Regions from separate parts of the Halalkalibacter sp. HAAS-P013 genome, predicted to be linked through region 1. Evidence: riboswitches for the same ligand, from Rfam matches in the RefSeq annotation. Region 1 holds a riboswitch; each other region holds the start of a gene.
The links. A riboswitch is a leader RNA that binds a small molecule or an ion and turns the genes downstream of it on or off. The one in region 1 is predicted to bind cobalamin.

Region 1 (5,518 bases):
CCCGTTAAAAGACGAACTAAATGAGGGATGACAAGACCAACAAATCCTATGGACCCAGAAACGGCAACAGCTGCTCCTGTTAATAATGAAGCTCCAATTAAGATATAGGTCTTTCCTTTTTTCACATCCACTCCAATGTGATCTGCGGCGTTTTCTCCTAAAGCCAGCGCATTCAACTCTCGGTAATGAATAAGCAGGATAATTGAGCCAATAAACATAAAAGGAACAATCAGTTGTACGTGGCTCCAGCCCCTCATTCCAACACTTCCATACAACCAATAAATGATCTGTGTCATAGCATCTCTGTCACCTAATGAAATAATTAAAGAAGTAACAGCCCCAATAAAGGCACTAATAATAATTCCAGCAAGGATGATGGTTTCAATCGCCAAGCTTCGACTACTTAACCGAACAAGGCCAAATACAACAAGCAATGTAACAAACCCACTAATTATCGCAACAACCGGCAATGTGAAATTCCCTAACCCTACGATCGTCACTTGAAAGAACAAAACTGATACAGCTCCTAAAGCTGCTCCGGATGAGACACCAATCGTGTAAGGATCAGCAAGTGGATTACGCAAGAGCCCTTGAAAAGCCGCACCAGCTAGTCCGAGTGAAGCTCCAACGAAAAACGCAAGAAGAACCCGTGGAAGGCGAATATTCCAAATAATCATTTCTTCATTTCTTGGAACGTCTGTAAGCCATCCAAGATTCAAACTATAATCTAACACAATATGTAAAATTGTAGGAATAGGAATGGTCACACTGCTTACCAATAAGCCAAGGAGGGTTGTACCTAGTACAAACCCTCCGCTTACTATATATAACCAAACAATTTTATTTTTTAAATACTTCTGGGTAGATGAGTTCTGCAAGTGTCTCCACTCCTTCGATTAAACGAGGACCAGGTCTGGTTACTGTATCATTATCTACATCAAATACTTGTTCATTTTGAATAGCAGGTACCTCAGCCCATCCATCACGTGCAAGAACGTCACCACTAGGATTATCAACATAATAACCGTACGTAGTAATAATGACATCCGGATTTAACAGAACAATTTCTTCTTCCGTTAAACTTACCCAGCCTTCATGATCCCCCGCTGCATTCACTGCTTGGATGGATTCAAGCATCTCGTGCATAAATGTATTTTGTCCTGTTGTAAAAATATCAGGAGCTGGTGAAACTTCAACCCAAACTTTTTTCTTATCAGTAATAGATTCTTCTGCTTGTTCTTTAATTGCTTCAAGACGCTCTTTCATATCAGAAATGATTTCTTCTGCTACAGTCTGACTTCCAGTTGCTGTAGCGATCATATCAATCTTGTTATAAACATCCTCAAAAGATGAAGCACTTCCAACGACTACGACATTAATACCAGCTTCTTCAAATTGCTCAAGAGTTTCTAGATGCGTGTTGTAATGATAATCAGTTACGAGAGCAATATCTGGCAAAAGAGTCAGAATAAGTTCTGCATTCATATCTTGAGCGCCAACTTTTTCAATTTCTAGAGCTTCCGCTGGATAGTTACAATAATCAGATACTCCAATTACTTTATCTCCTAATCCTAGTGCAAATGATACCTCTGTATTGCTAGCTTGAATCGAAACGATCGTTTCAGGCTCTGATTCAATTGTTACTTCGCGATCTGCATCATCAACAATCGTTACAGGAAAGAGTTCTTCTCTCTCTGCTTCTGATTCAACTTGATTTTCAGCAGCAATTTCTTCCTCATCTGCGTTCACGTCATCTTGAGTATTTTGCTCTGTTGTTCCACAGCCTGTAATAATAGCCATCGTAAACAATAGTACAAGACCTACAAGCCCCCATTTTTTCAAAAATTCACTATTCATTTCTCTTTCCCCCTTTAATTTGAGCACAAAAAAACGCTATTCCAAAGGAAAGCGTGAATGTAAAAGGCACGTATGTAGTAGTCTTACAAAAACATAATACTATCTACTCAATACTCAAGTATGTAAAATACGTGTGCTCTTAAACATTCCTTTCCTCGAGGAAGCTTAATATTACAGATAGGCAGGTCTCCTGACTTACGAATCTTCGTAGGTTATCCTTCCCATGTGATTACACACAGTGGATTTTAGCTAACCATCCTCATCGCTTACAGTGGCGGGACCGTGTTGGATTTACACCAACTTCCCTCTTAGTCTTGAATGTCAGAAAACCTGAACATTCAAGAAACCTATTTGTCTAATATTCATTTTTTGCTCTAGAAGCTATTATAATAAAGTTCTCATGCCTTGTAAATTAATTATTTATTTTGTCGAAATTACTTCAAAGATTTTCATTCTCTCCCCATTTATTTTTAAAAATGAGAGGATCCAAATTTTTTCTTTCTTCCCATTTTGACGTTTCAAGAATTGGTTTATCTGGATATTCATTGGTATAACCAATTGTTAAAAGTGCTACAGGATCAATATGTGGCGGAATTTCTAGTATATCACGCACATCTTGTTTTTTATAAAAACTAACCCAACCTAGTGCCAACCCTTCTACACACGCTGCTAACCACATATTTTGAATGGCACAAGCAGTAGACAGTTGATCTGTTTCAGGAATAGAGTTGCGTCCTAAGACATGAGACCCTCCTCTAGTCGGGTCACACGTTACACAAATTGTTAAGGGGGATTCTTTTATCCCTTCAATTTTCAAATTTAAAAAATGAGATTGTTTCGCTTCTTGTTCTTCATAATGAATTGCAAGAGCTCTTCTTTCTTTATCTGCTGCCCAGGCAAGACGCTCTTTCACTGTTTGAGACGTAATCATAATAAAATTCCATGGTTGCATAAATCCAACTGATGGGGCATGATGAGCCGCATTAAGGAGGTTATATATTGATTCTTCAGGAATAGGCGTTGGTAGAAAAGTTCGAATATCTCGTCTTTTATATATGACTTTATACAATGCTTTCTTTTCTTCTTCAGTAAACATTTAGTTCCTCCAGGTCGTCTATTTCGTTAAAGCGCTCCTGCCTTTCTCAAACTTCAACAAAATTATGTACCAATAAACGTGTATAAGGGTGTTTTAACTGTCGCAGGTTCCAATTTCTAAAAATTTCTATAATTTCACCTTGATACATAACAGCCACTCGATCACATAATTTTTTTGTCGATTCAAGATCATGAGTAATGAATAAATACGATATCTGTTCTTTTTTTTGGATGTTCTTTAACATATTTATTATAGATGCTTGAGACTCTCTATCTAAACTAGCAATCGACTCATCAAATATAATAAGGTCAGGTTGTACTGCTAAAGCCTTTGCAATACACACGCGCTGTTTTTGTCCTCCACTTAATTGAGCGGGGTACCGTGATAAGTAAGAATCGTCAAGACCTACTAGGTTCAACAATTTTAAAACTAATCTTTTCCACTCTGCTTTTTGTTCTTGGAAATAATTATGAATAGGTTCTTTCAGAATTTCTTCTACACGCATTTTTGGATGTAAGGAAGTAGATGAGTCTTGTAATACTAGTTGGATACGTTTATAAATCGCTAAATCTGTCATCTGTTTCCCATATATACATTGACCGTCTAGTAGAATTTGTCCTGATGATACTGTTTCCAACTTCATAATTAATTTAGCTAATGTACTTTTTCCACTACCGCTTTCTCCAACAAGTGCCAGACTTTCTCCTTTATTTAAACTCAGATTAACTTCTTTAACAGCTTTATAGTTGGGATTAACTCTAAGCCACGTTTTTTTATTTATTCTAGATGGATATTCCTTTGTTACATAGCATAACTCAAGTAGACTCATGTCACAACTACTCCTTAACACATTTGTACGACTCGATCTGCGAATCTATTTACACTTTTGTTATCATGTGAAATAAGTAAAATTGTTAGCCCAAACTCATGCTGAATCTTCTTAAGTAAGGATAAAACTTTGTCTCTATTTATTACATCAAGAGCTGTTGTTGGCTCATCAGCAATTAAGATTTTTGGACGTAAGCTTAACATCATGGCTAATAAAATCCTTTGACGCATCCCCCCGCTTAATTCAAATGGATAAGAGGTTAGAATATATTTGGGATCTGTAAATCCAACTTGACTTAAAAGACTATGTAAATATGATTCTATATCTTTTTTTAGCCATTCCTTCTTTTGCTTTATTGTTTCTATCATCTGTCTTTTTACAGTACGGATTGGATCTAAACCATTTAATGAATGTTGAATTAATAAAGCTATTTCGTCACGACGAAGCTTTTGCCAGGCTTTATTATCATAATGGAGGATATCTTCACCTTTGTAGATAATATGACCATTAGTTACTTTGAAATTTGTTTCCAACAAACCAACAATTGCTTGAGAAGTCAGACTTTTGCCACACCCACTTGGCCCCGTTAACGCAACCATTTCAGCTGGATACAATTGAAACGATACATCATAAATTACCGGACTACACTCACTAGCTTCATAATAGGATATTTCTAATTTTTCAACGTTTAATAAAGGGGCTTTGTATGTAATCATCTTACACCTCTTTTCAGATTGAGTCTTCCAATTTTTTATACCGATCACTGATTAGTTGACACGATAATACGAAGAACATAATGGCGAGACCTGGAAAGATCATAACATGTGGGGCAATTTGAAAATAAGAGGTTGCATCATGCAGCATCACACCCCATTCCGGTATTGGTGGCTGAGTTCCCAAACCTAAAAAAGAAAGTCCCGCAATTAGCAGAACAATCCTCCCCATATCCAAAGCTCCAAAAACAAAGACTGGTGAAAGAATTTGAGGAAGGATGTAGCGCTTCATAATTTGCAGATGAGAATTCCCAGACATTCGGGCTGATACTATATAATCTTCCTTACTTATTTTTAAAACAAGACTACGAATGAGACGAACATAGTTAGCCCATCGCACCATAATGATCGCCACAACCATATTAAAAAACCCCGGTCCTAATATACCAACAATAGCGATAATTAGTACAATTTCTGGGAACGCAAGAGTCCCATCAATCATCCTCATGAAAATATGGTCCGTACGACCGCGCACATAACCAGTTAAAAGTCCTATAGGCAGACTAATCACCCCAGTGAAAATCATTATGAAAAACGATGCTGATACGGTTATTCTAATTCCATAAATAATCCGTGTTAATATACAACGTCCTAAATGATCTGTTCCAAACGGGTAATTCCAACTCGGAGGTGATAGTCTACTAGAAAGATTAATAGCCAGTGGATCGTGAGGAGCAATCCACGGTGCAAAAAGACCGATTAAGATAATACTTGAAAGGAATCCAATTCCAATAAATAAGTGTAAATTTGTTTGCACGGCCTCTTTCATTGGTTTTCCTCCTAACCGGCTCTTAAACGTGGGTCTAAGATTACATAAATGATATCGACAAGAATATGGATGGAAACAAATAAGAATGAAGCAAAAATCACATACCCTTGAATGACTGGATAATCACGAAGGGAAATAGCATCAATAATATATTTACCTAAACCGGGCCAGGAGAAGATGGATTCTATAATAAT
Region 2 (5,518 bases), on a different contig from region 1:
TTATCAACGATTCCATCTATGTACAACAGTGACACACGAGTCTGTGTCATTTTCCCTATTTTCATTTCTTTTACTTTTAATTGTGGTAAAGGCAAACGTTTCCGGATTAAATTAATATTTGTATCTATTGACTCAATAAAGGACTCTTGTGGACCAGCTACGGTAAATTCATTTTCAGAGGGAGCTACTTCCCTACCGGAATCCAGCGCCACTTCAACTATTGCACATTTTGAAGGATTTCCCCCTTCAAAAATGACAATAAAACCTTGCATAACCTTCTTACGTAAATCATTTGGTGATTTAGTGATTTCCTTAGCTTGAATGGGAATGTCCCTTACTATTTCCTCTAATGTTTGACTTTCTGACTCCGTGATAAATGGAAGGATGTCCTTATTGAGACGATCCGTATCAATTAGTGTTTGAAAATAGGCAATATGAAACCCTTTGGAGGCGATCAATAAATCATGCATGACAAAATCACTTGATTGTTGAAACAACTGTAACGCATCTTGAAGTGTTTCTTTTCGTTTATCTTGAATTTGTTTCAACAGCCATCTTCCAAGCACTTCTATCACCCTTTCCGGATTCCCCTATACATTGTCGCTGTTAGTATGAAATGGAATCGAGGCAATTATGCGGTTGCAAGGTAACATTCTAGTAACAAACTCAATTAAGCTCATCTTCTCTTCCCACAAAAAAAAGAACATAAGCATCTGCAAGCTTACATTCTCAATGTGTATGGACAGACACAAGGACCTCTCCTCGCTCTAAACTGACTTCTGATTTTATTAGTACAGGGTAAGGATGAGGGTTTGTAAACCTAAAATCTGGTCCTCCCCAAGAAACCGTTGCGTCTCTACCTGGTGCTACATAACCAATTTCTCGTGAATGTGTGTATCGCTCTACCATTTCTAAACCAGCTTTATCTACAGCATTAAACAATGTAGAGGATGTTTGACAAATCCCACCACCAATACCGATAACAAACTCTTTATTCACAATTTCTTTCGCTTCTTGATACCCACGCTCTCTCGTCCGCTCTCCAACTGTTTGGTTAAATGAAAACGAGTCACCTGGACCTAATACAATCCCTGAAATAGCCTCTGCCGATAATTTCACGTTTTTTGACCTGCCTGAAATGGCTGGGTTAAAATGCGTTTTAAATTCACCTATCGTTCGTTGATCAATTCCAACTAGATCTTCTTCTGAAACAGAAGGTGCAGTGACAGAAATCGGCATCACCAGATCTCTTGTTCCTGCTTTTAACTCTTGTAATTGTTCAACAAGCTCCTGCTCAGACAAAATCACCCGTTCCTTCCCAGGAGTAAATTCCCCATTTGCAAGGATGCGTGGATTTTCCATCGCCGTGTCTATTTGCATAGCTAACTCTCTAGCTAATTGTTGTAAAGCTTCTTCATCAAGCGAATGACTAGACATATACCCATAGTCATTTAGAACGACATCATGTTGTTCGTCATTCCATTCATCAATTAAATTAAGTTTCCAATATACAGGTTGTTTAAAGCTCAATTCTGACTGAAAATAGGTAGAATGAGCAGCAACAGGTTTAGGTCCTTCAGCCGAAACATCATTACTACACCCAGCTAATAATAAAAGAACAACAAGCCAACTTTTTTTCATCCCATATCCCCCTCTAATTGTTCAAACACATTTACCAATATATGAGAAGAAATATGATTCATTCCAGGCAAATACACAATTTTTGTTATAAATCGAGAACAAACCATACTAAAAAATAGGAAGACACTAAAAAAGTGAAAACCGTACCTTTTTCAGTGGCCTCTCTAATAGTATGGCTTCATTTTACTGCTCTTTCTTTCGTTTTCCTCCTTTAAAAACAATTGCACTTCTTTCATATTCTACATCCTTGACCCCAAGCCTAGCGTTGACGACTCGGGCAATAGCAAAGAAATAATCAGACAATCGGTTTAAATATTTTAACACAATCGGGTTCACCTCTGACCCACGTTGAAGCCTTGTCACATAACGTTCTGCTCTCCTTGTAACCGTTCGACACACGTGAAGAGTAGCCGCGGCATCTGCACCACCAGGTAAAATAAATCTTTCTAATTCAGGAGCCTCTTCAATATAAGCGTCAATACGCTTTTCCAAGAAATCTATCATTTCTTGTTTGGCTTTGTAAGGGTATTCTTTTGTTGCTCTCATCATTGCTAAGTCGCCACCACAATCAAACAATTCATGTTGAATTTTTATTAATTCCATTTTTATATCAGGAAACTGATCTTCATCTAATTGTGCCAGAGCCTGACCGATAAATGAATTCAATTCGTCTGTAGTTCCATATGCAATAACTCGAGTATCATCCTTATCAAGCCTTCCCCCTATGACACTCGTCTTTCCCTCATCTCCTGTACGTGTATATAATTTCATCTAACATCCTCCTTCATCTTATTTATTATCTCAATACAATAATATCTATTATAAAATCGCTTGTTAAAAAATATGTACACTCTACCCTAGATATTAGTATTACCTGAGACTCTCCGTTCATTTTAGTATACATGATTTATTGTTTTTATTCTTTTGTTTCCACTTAAAACGCTAGATTTTCAAATGTAAAAAAAATAACTGTTGACAATCAACCACCTATTAAGCTAAAGTTTAAAACAATTTCATATGTTGAAAATAGGTACTTTGAATGTTGATTCAAGGTTTAAAAGGGAATCCGGTGAAAATCCGGAGCGGTCCCGCCACTGTATTAGAGGAGTTATCATGAATTGTCACTGGCCAATGCTGGGAAGACCATGATGACGTTGATTCTAGAGCCAGGAGACCTGCCTATTTTAACAACACTGCTTTACCTACGGGAGATAGGGAGGTGTTAACAATATATCATTGATTTTCTATGGATATCGTTACCCTATTTTCGGTAAAGGTATCCATTTTTGTCGTTTTTAAAACTATTTAGGAGGCTATTCATGACAACAGTAAAAAGCAGCAATTTAGGTTATCCTCGCATAGGCGAGAACCGCGAATGGAAAAAAACATTAGAAGCATTTTGGGCTTCTACTCTCAATGAGGAAACATTTTTGACACAAATGAAAAAGTACCGCCTGCATCACCTTCAAAAGCAAATAAACAAAGGTATTGATTACATTCCTGTCGGTGATTTCTCTTACTATGATCACGTACTTGATACGGCTTCTATGTTTGGATTAGTGCCGAAACGTTATGCCCATACGTCTGGCCCGGTTTCTTTATCCACTTACTTTGCCATGGCCCGTGGTAACCAAAGGGCACATGCATGCGAAATGACGAAGTGGTTTGACACTAACTATCATTACATCGTTCCAGAAATAGAAGATAAAGAACCTGAATTAGTTGAAAACAAACCGCTTCAGGCATTCTTAGAAGCGAAAAAAGAATTAAATATAATTGGTAAACCCGTTATTCTTGGACCTTTTACTTTCTTAAAACTAGCAAAGGGCTATAAAGAAGAAGAGTTTGCTAGCATCTTAAACAGCTTTGTTCCAGTATATACACAATTGTTATCTGAACTTGCTGATGCAGGAGCGAAACTCGTACAAGTGGATGAACCATATCTTGTAATGGATATAACAAACGAGGAAATGGAGATATTCTCTAGCCTTTACCGTGAAATTGCAACAAACGTACCAAATGTGGATATCATTTTGCAAACGTATTTTGAGTCCGTTTCTCACTATGAAAAATTAGTACAAATTCCTGTTAAAGGAATTGGGCTCGATTTTGTATATGGCTTCAATGAAAACGTTGATGCTATTGAGCGATTCGGCTATCCTGAAGACAAGATTCTAGGGGTAGGGATCATTGATGGAAGGAATATTTGGAGAAGCAACCTGCTTGAAAGCCATCAATTTTTAGCTAGGCTAAACAAGCTTGTTCCGTTTAAAAATCAAATCCTTCAACCATCTTCTAGCTTGCTGCACGTTCCTGTTTGTTTGAAGCATGAAACAGAGCTAGATCCTATTGTTAAAGATGCCTTAGCTTTTGGCGACGAAAAGCTTGATGAGTTACGGTTACTAAGAGATGTAACAAACGACCCAATTCAGTCATCACAATCGTTATTGAACCGTCACCAACAGACGTTTGAAAAGCTAAACCAATCAAATTGGCGTGTGAGAAAGGAAACTGTCGGGCTTCTTACAAAACGAACGAAGAAATTTCAGGAGAGATATCAATTACAAAACCAAAAATGGAATTTACCTCTTCTTCCAACAACAACAATTGGTAGCTTTCCTCAAACTAAGGAGATCAGGAAAGCTCGATTTAAATGGCGAAAAGGCGAACTATCAAATGATACATACGAGGCAAATATCAAGTCCATGATTGAAAGATGGATTCGCATTCAAGAAGAGTTAGATATTGATGTACTCGTACATGGAGAATTTGAACGAAATGATATGGTTGAATTTTTTGGTGAGAAGTTAAATGGATTTGCCTTTTCTAAAAATGGCTGGGTGCAATCATATGGATCACGCTGCGTCAAACCACCAATCATCTTCGGTAACGTATCACTCGATAAACCGATGACGCTTAATGAAACACTTTATGCTCAGTCTCTTACTGATCGCCCAGTTAAAGGAATGTTGACCGGTCCAGTAACGATTTTAAATTGGTCCTTTGTTCGTAACGATATCCCACACCAAGAAGTGGCCTATCAAATTGCAGAAGCTATACTAAAAGAAGTACAATCACTAGAAAATGCGGGAATTACCATGATACAAGTTGATGAGCCCGCTCTAAGAGAAGGTCTTCCATTAAAGAAAGAAAAACATGATACGTATTTAAATTGGGCCGTTGTAGCATTTCGGATGAGCACATCAGATGTAGCGGAAACGACACAAATTCATACACATATGTGTTACAGCGATTTTAATGAAATTATCGAAGCTATAAAAGAACTTGATGCCGATGTTATCTCCATTGAAACATCAAGAAGTCATGCGGAAATAATCTCTGCATTTGAAACAAATGTTTATGACAAAGGTATTGGACTCGGCGTGTACGATATTCACAGTCCTCGTGTTCCAAGTGAAGAAGAAATGACTTCAACTATTGAACGAGCACTGTCGGTTTTACCAGCTGAACTCTTTTGGGTAAATCCAGACTGCGGGTTAAAAACACGTGGTGAAAAAGAAACAGTTGCCACTTTAGAGATCATGGTGAAGGCTGCGAAATCTGCAAGAAATCAGCTAACCAAACAAGTCACTCAATAAAAGGAGCTGCTAATGAGATATGAACTAATCACCTTTTTAAATCAAACAAAAGATGAGAAAGTCATTCTTGCTTTTATTAAAAATATGGACCGCAAGAGCTTACTGACATTATTTCATTATCTCTCATTCACTGATCCGAAAACAAAAGAACGCTGGATTGCTGTTTATTATAAGTTATCGAACTAATAAGGATAAAGAAAGTGGTTGGCTTGATAACAGAGATGGCAATGGCTCCGTTCGCTACGCGCCTTGAGAGGAGAAACCCACTCCTCTCAAGG
Region 3 (5,518 bases), on a different contig from region 1:
GGAAGAGTAGGGGGGAGTTCATAAAAACAGGGTTTTGGGATTTAATTGACGATGCCAAGGCTGCACTTCGTTTTCTACAAGGCCAACCAATTGTTGATCAAAATAAGATATTTATACTTGGACATAGTGAAGGATGTATGTTAGCTCCTGAAGTAGCGAAGGGAGAGGGTTTAGCAGGATTAATTTTTGTTGCAGGCGCCGTTCAGTCACTATCCCAAGCTCAAAATTATCAAAGGGAGTTAATTGTAGATTCATTTCAAAATAAAAAAGGGTTAAAAGGAAAACTAATTAGCCTGCTAAAAGTAACTGATAAAGTGAAAAAACAAGGTTTGAAATTTGATCGGAAAGTATCAATGACTAAAAGAGATGTTATTCGTTATCAGGGGGTTAAAATCAATGCAAAATGGTTTAGAGAGCACTATGAGCATGACGCTTATCAAAGCCTAGCAGAAGTAAATTGTCCGATCCTTGCTGTTACAGGCTCTAAAGATGTGCAAGCGACACCTGAACAAGTGTATGAGGTCAAGAAGTATACAACCGTCGAGACGGAAACCCATATTATTAAAGGAATGAATCACATGCTTCGAGATCAAGTTGAGGACGCAGATATTTTGCAGTTGAAAAAAGTATACAAAAATGTCGGAGAAAAGCCATTATCAAAAGAGTTGCTTACGGTTGTGAAAAGTTGGTTAGATCGACGTGTCTGAACGTTGGAAGTATATGGTGATCGTCATTATTGTAGTCAACTTGGTGGAATAGCTCTTTTATTTGTTAATCTAACAGGCTCTAATTGCATTTTGTGTTTATGCTGTTGCCTTAGTTGGGTTACTTGTAATTTTTAAAATTGAACGGAGATAAGAAAAAAAGGAGGAAATGGATTATGATGATAGTGACTACTGAACAAGTAGCAGGCTATGACATAAAAGAGGTATTGGGATATGTCAAAGGTAGCACGATTCAAACGAAGCATATTGGCCGTGATATTACAGCAGGATTAAAAGGAATTGTCGGAGGAGAGATTAAAGGCTACAACGAAATGATGACGGAAGCACGTAAGTTGGCGGTACATCGAATGGTGAAAGAAGCAGAAGAGAAAGGCGGCAATGCAATCATTGGGATGAGAATGCAAACTTCAACCGTTATGACAAATGCAGCGGAGATTATTGCATATGGTACAGCCGTTGTAATCGAGAAAAAGTAATTTCTTTCAAAATGTTCCGCGCATCTAAAGAGAATGGGTGGGGCATTTTTTATTGAAAAATAGTCAAAATTCGGCAACGTGTCGTAGAAAACGATAGAATATCGCCTTTTTTTCTCGTAATTTTAAACAATTATTATGCTGAAGTACAATCAGCTTATAAGATCAGGGCAGATTGCTCAATATGCGTTCATATCATTTTTAATTTTTTTTCGATTTTATGATTTAATAAATAAGTATTTATTGGTAAGTGTTTCTGCAATGAATGTAAATTAGAAAAAGGAAGTGTTTATTATTTCTGATAAAGGTGAAAGTGATAGGTCGATTTTTAAGGTGTCAGTAGGGATTGCGGTCATTTTTGTATTAATTGGAGTTTTGATCCCGAATCAACTAGGGGCAGCAATGACCGTAGCGCAAAGCTTTGTTCTTGAGTCATTTGGTTGGTTTTATCAATTAGTTGCTACATTCTTTCTGTTGTTTGCAATATTCATGATCTTTAGTAAATACGGGAAAATCAAACTTGGAAAACCAGATTCAGAGCCTGAATATAGTCGTCCAGCTTGGTTTGCAATGTTGTTTTCAGCTGGGATGGGTATTGGTCTTCTATTTTATGGCGTATCTGAGCCAATTGCACACTTTTATTCGCCACCTACAGGAGAAGGAAGTACGGAACAGTCAGCAATTGTTGGAATGCGTTATACATGGCTTCATTGGGGATTACATGCTTGGGCCATTTATGCGATTGTCGCATTAGCACTTGCATATCAAAGATTCAGAAAAGACGCGCCAGGTTTAATGAGTGCGACACTTTATCCTGTACTTGGTGAAAAGGTGAAAGGTCCGATTGGACAAACGATTGATGTTGTTGCTGTATTTGCAACTTTGTTTGGGGTAGCAGCGTCACTTGGGTTAGGGTCACAGCAAATAAATGCAGGTCTAGAATATTTGGTGGGGATTCCAAATAATTTTATGGTACAAATGATTATCATGGGTATCATAACTGTTCTTTTCATCATTTCAGCGAATACAGGTATATCTAGAGGGATTAAGTATTTAAGTCTTGCAAACATGTCAATTGCAACGGTATTGTTTTTTGCCATGTTAATTCTCGGTCCGACGTTATTTTTGCTTAATATGTTTACAACGAGTTTAGGAAGTTACTTACAAAATCTCATTCCAATGGGCTTGCGTTTAGCACCTTTTGATGCTGACGAGGCAGCATGGACACAAGGGTGGACGGTCTTTTACTGGGCCTGGTGGGTTTCATGGACTCCATTTGTTGGAATGTTCATAGCTCGAGTGTCTAAAGGGAGAACGATTCGTGAATTTACGGTAGCTGTTCTTCTTGTTCCTTCAGTAGTATGCGCGATCTGGTTTACGGTTTTCGGTGGTACAGGAATTTTTCTTGAGGTCACACAAGGATTAAACGTCTCAGGGCAACCACTTGAAACAGCCCTTTTCTTTGTTTATCAGCAGCTGCCACTTGGGATTATCTTGTCGATCTTAACGGTTGCTTTAATTACAACGTTCTTTGTTACATCAGCAGATTCGGCAACCTTTGTACTAGGAATGCAGACAACGGGAGGAAAGTTAAACCCATCAAACCGAGTGAAGGTCACGTGGGGATTAATATTAGTTGCATCAACGGCTGTATTAATGGCATCAGGTGGATTAGCTGGTCTACAAACAGCAATCATTGTTAGTGCTCTTCCATTATCGTTCATTGTTCTTGCAATGTGTTACGGACTGGTTAAAGAATTAAATCAAGAACTTAAAGGGCAAAGTAAGGAGCCTGAAAAAGAAAGAACACATAAAAGGAAAATAGCTGGTTAGAGTAATGTATTATGTTAAATTACTAGGTTCATCCCGCATGTAATAGATTTGAGGGATGAACCTAGTTTATTATTTAGGAAGATTAAACGGATCTTTTTCCTTGCAACAGGATGAATATTCCTTTAGTATATACAATATATCGTATTAATGATGTGTTCTTACAACTATATATTGATTGCGAAAAATGAACGGTGTCAAATAGACTTAATAGGGAATCTGGTAGAAAGCCAGAACTGCCCCCGCAACTGTAAGTGTCGACGAAATGAGGTACCCACTGTGCTTTTGGTTAGATTTAGCTAACTTGCATGGGAAGGCTCAAAGTAGGGTGAAGCACGAGTCAGGAGACCTGCCGTCATTTTAAAGTCAGCTATCTTCGGGGTGTAAGAAGTGAGACGGCAAAGAAGACCAAAGTGTATTTTGGTCAGATAAGTCTTACTCTTTACGCCGTTTTACGCTCTTTCTCAACTCTCGAGAAAGGGCGTTTTTTATTATCATTAAGGAGGAAGACTAATGAAGAGTACGACAACGACAACGTTATTTGATTATGCATCATCTCAGATTGGCGAATTAATAAGTTTATTTCCAACGCTCGATTTTACGGCTTATAAGGATAAGATTGAACAATCTATCTTCGCTAAAGAAGACATGTCAGAAGACCAGCTTAGTCATTTGCAAGTTTTATCTTCAGTAGAGAGGATTTCGATGGAAGAGCCAGATTGGACGTTTGTCGCAGCGAATGTCCTTTTAAAGCAACTATACAAAAGAGCAGCTCATTCAAGAAGCTATGATGCTAGCTTGAGGTATGGATCTTTTTATCAACTAGTCCAAAAGTTAACGAGGATGGGGATATATTCAGATCAGATCTTGCAGGAGTATTCGAAAGAAGAATTAGAAGAACTTGAACAAGAGATTGTCCCTGAGCGCGATTCGCTGTTTACATACATTGGCTTATTAACATTAGCAGATCGTTATTTAGCTAGATCGCATAGTGGAGAACTGTACGAACTTCCTCAGGAGCGTTTTATGATCATTGCAGCTACGTTAATGGTTAAAGAACCGAAGGAAAAACGATTAGTTCTAATAAAAGAAGCTTACTGGGCCATTTCTAATTTATATATGACGGTGGCAACTCCGACTCTATCAAATGCTGGGAAAAGCTATGGTCAATTATCGAGCTGTTTTATTGATACTGTAGATGATAGTCTCAGAGGAATTTATGACAGTAACACCGATATTGCAACACTGAGTAAGAGCGGTGGGGGGATTGGTGCCTACTTAGGAAAACTACGAAGTCGCGGAAGTGATATTAGAGGCTTTAAAGGAGTATCATCCGGTGTTATCCCATGGATGAAACAACTAAATAACACTGCGGTAAGTGTCGACCAGTTAGGTCAAAGACAGGGGGCAATCAGTGTTTATTTAGATATATGGCACCGCGACATTTTTCATTTCTTGGCTGTCAAATTAAATAATGGCGATGAGAGGCAGCGTACCCATGATTTGTTTACAGGTGTCTGCTTGCCAGATTTATTTATGGAAAAAGTTGAAGCCAGACAAGAGTGGTATTTATTCGATCCTCATACGATACGCCAAACATTAGGTTTTAGTTTAGAAGATTATTATGATGAAGAAAGAGGAAAAGGAAGTTTTCGAGATAAGTACAAAGAGTGTATGGAAGCGGCAAACAACGGATTACTAGGTGAGAAAGGATTCTTGTGGGAAGTTGTTCCAGCCATTGATATTTTCAAAGAAATCTTGAAGAGTCAGCTTGAGACAGGTACGCCATATATGTTCTATAGAGATACTGTGAATCGGACGAACTCCAACCGCCATCAAGGTATGGTTTATTGTAGTAATCTGTGTACAGAGATCACCCAAAACATGAAAGCAACAACAGTGGTCGAGGAAAAAACAGAGGATGGCAAGATTATTGTCGTCAAAGAACCTGGGGATTTTGTTGTATGTAATTTATCATCTATTAATCTAGCAAAAGCAGTAACTGAAGACGTCCTTGAAAGGCTAATCCCAATTCAAGTGCGAATGCTCGATAATGTCATTGATTTAAATAATATTCCAGTTCCGCAAGCCCAAATAACCAATCAAAAGTATCGTTCTATTGGGTTAGGTACATTTGGCTGGCATCACTTACTAGCTCTTAAAGGGATCAAATGGGAATCCGACGAAGCGGTTGAATACGCAGATAACTTATATGAAAGTATTGCCTATCTGACGATTAGTGCAAGTAATGAGCTGGCAAAGGAAAAAGGAGCCTATCCACTTTTTGAAGGGTCTGATTGGGAGACAGGTGACTATTTTATTAATCGCCAATATACAAGTGAAGAGTGGACAGAGCTTCGTCACAGTGTAAGGGAAAAAGGGATTCGAAATGCGTATTTAATGGCTGTGGCGCCGAATTCAACAACAGCGATTATTGCAGGGACGACGGCCTCGATCGATCCTATTTTTAAGAAAGAATACTCAGAGGAG

Region 2: it holds a riboswitch for cobalamin, as region 1 does, so the genes downstream of both, metE (5-methyltetrahydropteroyltriglutamate--homocysteine S-methyltransferase) here and AC1FXP_RS08135 (ABC transporter substrate-binding protein) in region 1, are expected to answer to the same signal.
Region 3: it holds a riboswitch for cobalamin, as region 1 does, so the genes downstream of both, AC1FXP_RS15675 (ribonucleoside-diphosphate reductase subunit alpha) here and AC1FXP_RS08135 (ABC transporter substrate-binding protein) in region 1, are expected to answer to the same signal.

What each region holds. Positions count from the first base shown of each region.
Region 1 covers NZ_JBWQTU010000004.1:197,044-202,561, reverse strand. The annotation lists gene AC1FXP_RS08140 (FecCD family ABC transporter permease) at 1-878, opposite strand, end outside; gene AC1FXP_RS08135 (ABC transporter substrate-binding protein) at 841-1,857, opposite strand; cobalamin riboswitch at 2,021-2,218, opposite strand; gene bluB (5,6-dimethylbenzimidazole synthase) at 2,297-2,953, opposite strand; gene AC1FXP_RS08125 (ABC transporter ATP-binding protein) at 3,000-3,782, opposite strand; gene AC1FXP_RS08120 (ATP-binding cassette domain-containing protein) at 3,797-4,498, opposite strand; gene nikC (nickel transporter permease) at 4,512-5,324, opposite strand; gene nikB (nickel ABC transporter permease) at 5,336-5,518, opposite strand, start outside.
Region 2 covers NZ_JBWQTU010000001.1:539,069-544,586, forward strand. The annotation lists gene AC1FXP_RS02840 (spore germination protein) at 1-575, opposite strand, end outside; gene AC1FXP_RS02845 (VanW family protein) at 730-1,641, opposite strand; gene AC1FXP_RS02850 (cob(I)yrinic acid a,c-diamide adenosyltransferase) at 1,825-2,412, opposite strand; cobalamin riboswitch at 2,652-2,838, shown strand; gene metE (5-methyltetrahydropteroyltriglutamate--homocysteine S-methyltransferase) at 2,961-5,240, shown strand; gene AC1FXP_RS02860 (hypothetical protein) at 5,253-5,426, shown strand.
Region 3 covers NZ_JBWQTU010000011.1:213,634-219,151, reverse strand. The annotation lists gene AC1FXP_RS15690 (alpha/beta hydrolase) at 1-707, shown strand, start outside; gene AC1FXP_RS15685 (YbjQ family protein) at 881-1,201, shown strand; gene AC1FXP_RS15680 (glycine betaine uptake BCCT transporter) at 1,523-3,031, shown strand; cobalamin riboswitch at 3,203-3,399, shown strand; gene AC1FXP_RS15675 (ribonucleoside-diphosphate reductase subunit alpha) at 3,542-5,518, shown strand, end outside.